Regions from separate parts of the Limosilactobacillus portuensis genome, predicted to be linked through region 2. Evidence: riboswitches for the same ligand, from Rfam matches in the RefSeq annotation. Region 2 holds a riboswitch; the other holds the start of a gene.

Region 1 (4,438 bases), 660 kb from region 2:
TCTGGGTTATCTATTGGATAATGTATTACCATCAGCATACTGGCTTGGCAATTAGTAACCTTATTGCTGCCGTGTTAATTTCCCTCTTTAGTATGGTTGCCGCTCGTCATCTGAAAATGCCGATGATTGTATTTAATGTTCCGGCTTTAGTCCCGTTTGTTCCAGGGGGACAGGCCTATAAACTTGTCCGTAATTTTGCAATTGGTGACTATCAATTAGCAACAATATATCTTTATCAAGTTATTGTAATTGCCGGGGCGATTACTCTTGGCTTTGGGCTTGGCGAACTGTTAATTCGAGCGGTAAAATACTTGCATATCACTTTAGCAAAAACTTCAAAATCAAAAAGCTAGGGGTATGGTATACTCTAAATTAATGTTTAATTGATGATAGGAGAAAGATAATGTTAATTGTTCCAGATAATCAACGGTGGAAACGATTTACAATTAGTGGGATCGTTTTTATTATTTTGATGCTAATGATTAAGTTCAATTCAACGATCGGAACCACAATGGATGCGGTTTTTCAATCGTTATTTACTAGTCAACGCCTTGAAAATATTGGCTGGTTCCATGCCCTGATGACCTTAATTTCCTTTTTAGCAAGCCCGAAGCTTGACTTGCTATGGGTTCTAATTATTGCAATTGTCCTATGGCTGAGAAATTACCGCATTCCTGCAGTATGGGCAATTTGTACAATTATTGGTGGGGATGTCGTAGGAACGCTGGTTAAGCATTTTGTAAAACGGGCACGGCCAGCGCAACATTTAGCAGCTGATGATGGTTATAGTTTTCCAAGTGGCCACACTCTTGGATTGTTTCTGGTTGCCGGGATTCTTTTTCTTGTGGTAATCCCAATAATTCAAAAGGCAGCTGTCCGGACAATCTGTCAGTTATTATTAATTTTTGCAATTTTCTTCTTGGCGGTTTCACGGGTATACTTATATGCTCACTGGCCTGTAGATACGATTGCAGCAATGGTTTTGGCATATGCTTGGCTCCAAGTTGCTGAATGGTTATACGTTGCCTGGGCACCTAAACTACAAGAGCTAAAAATCTTTAGTAACTCAATTTATTAATAGGGAAACGCAAAGGATCATTTTTGATTTGTTTGCGTTTTTTATTTCCCGGGAAATGGATGGCTTATTTAATGGAAATTAAAACGAAACGTCTTAGTATTGAGAGAGTTCGCCAACAAAATATTACCGAATTAACACCGCTACTAAAATACCAATCATTATTTCAGCAGGCAGGGTTAGTTACAGTTGGAAAAGTTGATCTAGTTACTTTAAGAATGCTTGCCCAAACGGAATGCCTACTGCAAATAAGGGAAAGGAGCAGGCAAAGGTTACTCGGCTTGATAATCCTTCTTCATTCTTACGATAAAACGGGGTTTACTCTTACTGGACAATATGAAGTTGGCTACCTGCTTCTTCCGCAGGAACAGCATCAAGGATACATGACAGAAGGGTTAAATGCCGTTTGTAATCGGTTAAGTCATTCCCAGATTACGGTGATTGCAGAGGTAAAGGGTAATAATTCTTCATCAATTGGTGTTTTAAAACGGTGTAATTTTATTCGTACTACTACAACTCCAGGGATGATCGAACTCTGGAAGCGGTAAGACACACGATGATGTCTTGCGTTATTAAATGATGAGAGTATAATATTATCGAAATGAAGAGGTTGCATTCTTTATCAGTATTAACTATTAGGAAAATAAGTTCCGGAGTGGTTTTGAAAGGAAAGAATGCCGAAATATTGCCTAGCTTATTCTGGGTGGTATTGGGTCATGATTGAAGAAGTCATGGACTGTCGCGATAAATCGCGGGGCGCTTCGCTGAACGATTCAATGATAAATTTTGGGTCTTCTAATGAGGTTGCCTTGTTGGAAGACTCTTTTTTATTGAATAAGTCGCTCAGATATTTACGGGAGGAATTTAAGATGACAGAAGACACGGGTAATGGTCAGGGACAGATAAAAAGGACGCTTAAAACACGTCACCTGGCGATGATTGCTCTTGGCGGAACGATTGGTACTGGTCTATTTATCACCAGTGGTTCGGCAATTTCAACTGCTGGACCAGGTGGGGCTTTAGTGGCATACGGAATCATGGGGATTATGGTCTACTTCTTAATGACTAGTCTTGGTGAAATGTCAACGTATATGCCACTTACTGGTTCGTTTTCTGCATTTTCATCAAAGTTTGTTGATCCTGCATTGGGATTTGCAATGGGATGGAATTATTGGTTTAACTGGGCGATTACAATTCCGGTTGACGTAACCAGTGCAGGAATTGTAATGAATTTCTGGTTACCGCATGTTCCTAGCTGGGTATTTAGTACGATCGTCTTAGTTTTAGTTTTCCTTATCAACTATTTATCAGTTCGCTCGTACGGTGAAACAGAGTATTGGTTAGCTTTAATTAAGGTAATTACCGTGATCGTTTTCTTAATTGTCGGAGTTGCAATCATTCTGGGAATTATGGGCGGTCAACCTGTTGGCTTTAGTAATTTTCACTACAAGAAAGCACCATTTGTTGGTGGAATTCCAGCAATTATTAGTGTATTTCTGGTTGCTGGTTTCTCTTTCCAGGGGACAGAATTAGTTGGGATTACTGCTGGGGAGGCTGCTACTCCTGAAAAGTCAATTTCAAAGGCAATTCATTCAACTTTCTGGCGAATTCTTCTTTTCTATATCTTTGCCATTTTTGTAATTGCATGTATCCTACCATATACAGATAAGAACTTGTTAAATTCGGATGTTACTAATATTACAATGAGTCCATTTACAATTATTTTTAAGCGGGCTGGCTTAGCAGTAGCTGCCAGTATCATGAATGCGGTTATCTTAACTGCGGTTGTTTCTGCTGCTAACTCTGGTTTATATGCTTCAACCCGGATGCTTTACTCACAGGCTCGCGAAGGTTATGCATGGCGATTCTTTGGCTATGTTAACCGTCGTGGGATACCGATTTATGCGCTAATTGGAACGATGGTTGTTTCAACACTAGCATTTGCAACTCAGTTTATTGTTCCTCAAGCTTACCTTTACTTAACAGATGCTTCTGGACTTTGTGGCTTTATTGCCTGGTTAGGAATTGCCATTTCGCATTACCGGTTCCGGAAAGCTTATACTGCTCAAGGTCATTCTGTAAGTGAACTTAAATATCACGCAACTCTGTATCCTTTTGGGCCAATTTTTGCGTTCGTTCTTTGTACAATTGTTATTTGTGGACAGAATGTTGAGGCCTTTGCAAAGCTTGACTGGTCAAATATTTTGATTACATACATGAGTGTGCCGTTATTCTTAATTTTGTTCTTCTACTACAAGATTCGCTATAAGACTCATATTATTCCGTTGAAAAAGGTAGATCTTTCCCGGCAGACTAAAGGGGAAAAGTATGATCCAGAGCAAAATTAATTAAAATTAGAAGAGGATCCTTATACCGAGGAAATTTAGGTATAGGGATCCTCTTTAAAGTTAGGAAAAAGACTTCCGATTCAGTATCTTCTTTTTTTTACTGTTCAATGGTAGAATGGTAAAGTTGTTTTTTATAAATTAAAGGGGGAGAAGCATTTAATGATTGCACTCGCAGGGACAATTGGTGCCGGGAAGACAAGCTTAACTGGATTGCTGGCCGATCATTTGAATAGCCAAGCATTTTATGAATCTGTTGATGATAATAAGATTTTGCCACTTTTTTATAAGGACCCGAAAAAGTACGGTTTTTTACTGCAGATTTACTTTTTAAATCGACGATTAGATGAGATTAAAGATTCTTTTGAAAATGATCTAAATGTCCTTGACCGTTCGATCTTTGAAGATGCATTGTTGTTTAAACTTAATGCTGATATGGGCCGGGCAACTGAAACAGAATCAGCTATCTACTCATCATTACTGCACAACATGATGGAAGAATTACCTGAACAGCCTCATCAAAAAGCTCCTAATCTGCTAATTACGATTCAAGTTTCATTCGAAACAATGCTGGAGCGGATAAAAAAACGTGGTCGGTCATACGAGCAACTTGCCAATGATCCCTCCCTTTATAGTTACTATAAGAACCTTAATGAACGCTATCGTGACTGGTATCAACAATATAATGCCAGTCCTAAGATGCTAATTGATGGGGATAAGTATGACTTTGTTGAGGATCAAGCAGCAGCACGCCAAGTATTGAAAATGATTGATCAAAAATTAATTGAACTTGGTTTAAAATAATTATTGACACTAAATTTAAATAATGATATATTAATAAAGTTCCATTATGAATATATCATTTTTCGGAGGATTAGCTCAGTTGGGAGAGCATCTGCCTTACAAGCAGGAGGTCACAGGTTCGAGCCCTGTATCCTCCATATGCGGATGTGGCGGAATTGGCAGACGCGCAAGATTTAGGATCTTGTATCTTTTAGATGTAAGGGTTCAAGTCCCT
Region 2 (4,438 bases):
TTCATCTGGATTACGAATCTCTAAGAATTTCTGATTCATCGCCTTCACCGTTTCTAAAAGGAACTGGTGAGTTTTGGTCTCCTGAAGTGCTAATTCCGGAATTTGATGAAGATGACGCCGAATCTTAATTAAATCACTTTCGCTTAACATTTTGCGCTCCTATAACTTCCGCAAGTCGTCTTCTAAGCCGGTCTTACTTTCAGTCTTAGCATCAACCTTTTTGACAAACTTAGCTGGGACCCCGGCAACCATTATATGTGGCTCAACGTCATGGGTAACAATTGCTCCCGCAGCCACAACGGCGCCTTCACCAACATGAACTCCTTCAATAACCACGGCATTAGCACCGATTAATACGTTATCGTCAATCAGCACTGGTTGGGCTGAAGCAGGTTCGACAACTCCGGCAAGGACGGTTCCCGCACCGATATGACAATGCTTACCGACAATTGCTCGGCCACCAAGGATTGCCCCCATATCAATCATCGTGTCATCACCAATTTCAGCACCAATATTAATTGTTGCTCCCATCATGACAACGGCATTGTTCCCAATTAAAACCTTGTCACGAATGATTGCTCCTGGTTCAATCCGAGCATTAATTCCCTTTAAATCAAGCAAGGGAACTGCCGAATTACGACAATCATTTTCAATATGGTAATCAGCAATCAAATCAGCATTTTCTTTCAATAATGGTTCAACCACCGACCAATCACCAAAGATTACACCGGTATGATTGTCAACAAATGATTGAACTTCTTCTGGAAAGTTAATTTCGCTTAAGTTTCCTTTTAAATAAACCTTTACGGGCGTCTTCTTGGGAGCATTGCCAATGTAGTTAATAATCGCTTGTGCATCTAATTCAGCCATTGTTGTTACCTCTTTCTTCCTATTATTTATTAGTCATTATTGTTGATATTTACGATCCAAGTGAACCAAGTCAGCTAAGGACTCCCGCTCAATCACAAGCTGGGCGTTGCCGTCTTCAGCAAAGACAACTGCTGGACGGGGATTACGGTTATAATTTGAAGCCATTGAATAACCATAAGCACCAGTATCAAGCATGGCAAGAACGTCACCTGGTTGAGTTTCCGGTAGGCCTTGATCTTGGGCTAAAATATCACCAGACTCACAGTACTTTCCGGCAAGACGGACATGTTCCTTGATCGGTGCTTGCGGATTACTTGCCAGAACGGTTTCGTATTCGGCTTGATAGAGCGCTGGCCGAATATTGTCACCCATCCCCCCGTCAACCATGACGTATGGTTTCAAACCCGGTACATCCTTACGGGAACCAACCGTATAGAGGTTATATCCCGCTGGTCCAACAATTGACCGTCCTGGTTCAATCCAAATTGCCGGCATCGAGAGTCCTTTTGCAACAGTTTCCTTTTTAATTGCCTTAATGATGGCATCAACGAATTCTTCGGGTTTGAGAGGGTGGTCAGCAGCGACATAACGAATCCCAAAACCACCACCAACGTTAATTACCTGTGCTTCATAGCCAAATGCATCTCGCCAATGAGCAGCAACTTCAACTAACTTCTTTGCCACGCCTTCAAAGCCTGCTAGTTCAAAGATTTGTGAACCAATATGAGCATGAAGACCACGCATCTTCATTCGCGGATTAGCCAGAACCTTTTGCAATGCTTCATCTGCTTGATCAGATTGAAGATCGAAGCCAAATTTGCTATCAACTTGCCCAGTTTGGATGTATTTATTTGTATGAGCTGAAATCCCGGGAGTGATTCTTAGCATTACATCAACGGATGCATTTCGTTCTTCAAGTACCGCGGCTAATAATTCAATCTCATGGAAGTTATCAATCATGATTGTCCCAACATGGTGGTCGATTGCCATTTCCAGTTCTTCACGCGACTTATTATTACCATGGAAACTTACCCGTTCCATCGGGAAGTCAGCCTTAATTGCTGTATAAAGTTCCCCAGCGGAAACAACATCAACGTGGGCTCCTTCGGCTGCAGCAACCTGATACATTGCAATTGCGGCAAAGGCCTTACTTGCATAACTAACTGCATAGTTAACGTGGTTAGCATCAAATACTCGCCGAAAGCTACGAATTTGCTGCCGGATTTGGGAAACGTCATAAACAACTAATGGCGTTCCATATTCCTGAGCTAGTTCAATTGAATCACAACCACCAATCATCAGGTGTCCCGCGTCATTCAATTGGTCAGCAGTAATTTGTTGGTTCATACTTATTCCTCCATTACTCATTCGGGGAAAACAAAGTGATAAAAAAATCCACTGTCTGCGCGAAGACAAACAGTGGATGCATTTTATCCGTTTTGTCGATAGCGCAACGTGGGCTGATATTGTCCCACGACAGTCCGTAACTTATTCAGCCACGCCCCAGTGCCTTAACCGTGCCAAGTTAAGTACTTCGGCGACCGCCCTGTTCATCAATTCTCATTGCTTGGCAGGCTAAAATTGATTACTGGTGTTGGCCGCGCCTCTTCGATTTATAAATATAATAAAGTTATTAGATTAGAATGTCAACGGAAACATTAAATTTTCTCATATTTATTTAATTAAGTTTCGTTCTCAATTGAATATTTCTTTCATATTTAGTCAATCTTCAAGTTCGGCAATCATTAGGCAGGATTCTGTGATATTCTAGTAGGAATAAGTTTTTAAATTTGTTTTAAGAAGAGGAGAATTGATCGTGTTAGAACGGATCTTTCATTTAAGTGACGCTCATACCACCGTCAAGGCTGAATTAATCGCTGCCCTGACGACTTTCGTGAGTCTGTCATATATTCTATTTGTTAACCCGAACATCCTGCACGCGGCAGGGATTAATAAAGGGGCAGCCTTTACGGTTACCGCAGTCGCAACGGCGGTTGGTTGTTTCCTAATGGGACTAATTGCTAACTACCCAATTGCTTTAGCGCCAACGCTGGGAAGTGCCGCTTTCTTTACTTACAATGTAGTTATTGGGATGCACATTAATTGGCAAACAGCCTTAGCCAGTGTCCTCGTGGCCTCATTCCTGTTTATCTTAATTACAATCTTGAAATTGCGGGAAAAAGTGGTTGATGCAATTCCAAAAGACATCAAATACGCGATCTCTGCGGAATTGGGTTATTTATTGCCTTCATTGGTTTACAGAACGGGAAATTAATTGTTAACAACTCATCATCCCTGGTTGGTCTTGGTTCATTTGGTAACCCAGATGTCTGGTTAACCCTATTTGGCTTAATCTTAACCGTGATCCTGATGGCTGCTCGAGTACCGGGGTCAATTTTTATTGGAATGATCATTACCGCTATCTTTGGGATGTGCATCGGTCAAATCCCACTACCTCATGGAATCATCTCAACAGCACCAAGTATGGCCCCGACATTTGGTCACGCCATCTTCCACTTAAAGGACATTAATACACCACAACTATTCATGGTTGTCCTCACCTTCCTGTTAGTTACTTTCTTCGATACTGCCGGAACACTAATTGGGATGACTCAACAAGCTGGCATGGTTGACAAGAATGGTAAGATCCCCCGAATTGGTAAGGCCTTCCTCTCTGACTCCCTTGCCATGGTTGAAGGGGCAATTTGTGGTACCGCACCACTAGGAACTTCCGTTGAATCCAGTGCCGGAATTGCCATGGGTGGTCGAACTGGTTTAACCGCCGTCTTTGTCGGTATTCTATTCTTGATCTCCATGATCTTTAGTCCCCTGTTAGCAGTAATTCCAACAACGGTCACTGCACCAGCATTAATTATTGTCGGAGTCCTAATGGCAAATAACCTGAAGTACATTAACTGGGATCGCTTTGAAGTGGCCTTTCCTGCCTTCCTTGTTGTGGTCGGAATGCCATTAACCTACTCCATTTCCGATGGTTTAGCCCTTGGAATGATCGCTTACCCAATCACCATGATTGCTTCTAAGCACCATAAGGACGTCTCCCCAATGATGTACGCCCTCTTCGTTATCTTTATTCTGTTCTTTGCAATAACGAATATGAAGTAGAGGAAAGTGCGAGCTGGGTAAATGCCTTACAGAAGGCTAGCAATTTCTCCTGACGAAGGCGACTTGCGCCTCGGAAGGAGTTTGCTAGTCCTAGTAAGGCACCAGCGAGCACATTATGACTCTGCCGCCTAGAATCGTTAGTTCTAGCAAGTCACAGTGAACACGTTATGGCAATGTTGCCCGGCAACCATATTATGACTAGGTTGATTTCAGCCTAGTCTTTTTTTGATCTCTTTATGGGGTTAATGTTCTAATGCAATTAAGCTAAAAGGTGTTCGCCCAAGTTTCTACTTTTACCAAGTCGGAACGTGCATCGTCCAAGTTTTTTAGCTGTTACATAGTTAAGATCTGCTCGCCGTGACCGCAATCTCCGTCTAACTATCCCGCCCTTGATTGCAAACCAATCATCGTCCGGGATTCCTTAGTACTCGATTGCTAGTCCGTC

The links. Region 2 has a riboswitch for lysine ahead of lysA (diaminopimelate decarboxylase). Riboswitches for the same ligand answer to the same signal wherever they lie in the genome.
Region 1: linked by a shared signal. The riboswitch ahead of PRK60_RS01325 (amino acid permease) and the one ahead of lysA (diaminopimelate decarboxylase) in region 2 are both predicted to bind lysine.

The regions. Positions count from the first base shown of each region.
Region 1 is NZ_CP117296.1:296,693-301,130, forward strand. It holds gene PRK60_RS01310 (threonine/serine exporter family protein) at 1-353, shown strand, start outside; gene PRK60_RS01315 (phosphatase PAP2 family protein) at 404-1,078, shown strand; gene PRK60_RS01320 (GNAT family N-acetyltransferase) at 1,150-1,623, shown strand; lysine riboswitch at 1,672-1,845, shown strand; gene PRK60_RS01325 (amino acid permease) at 1,945-3,423, shown strand; gene PRK60_RS01330 (deoxynucleoside kinase) at 3,583-4,224, shown strand; tRNA gene PRK60_RS01335 (tRNA-Val) at 4,289-4,361, shown strand; tRNA gene PRK60_RS01340 (tRNA-Leu) at 4,365-4,438, shown strand, end outside.
Region 2 is NZ_CP117296.1:960,552-964,989, forward strand. It holds gene PRK60_RS04870 (N-acetyldiaminopimelate deacetylase) at 1-150, opposite strand, end outside; gene dapD (2,3,4,5-tetrahydropyridine-2,6-dicarboxylate N-acetyltransferase) at 160-870, opposite strand; gene lysA (diaminopimelate decarboxylase) at 907-2,217, opposite strand; lysine riboswitch at 2,308-2,487, opposite strand; partial or broken gene PRK60_RS04885 (NCS2 family permease) at 2,687-3,993, shown strand.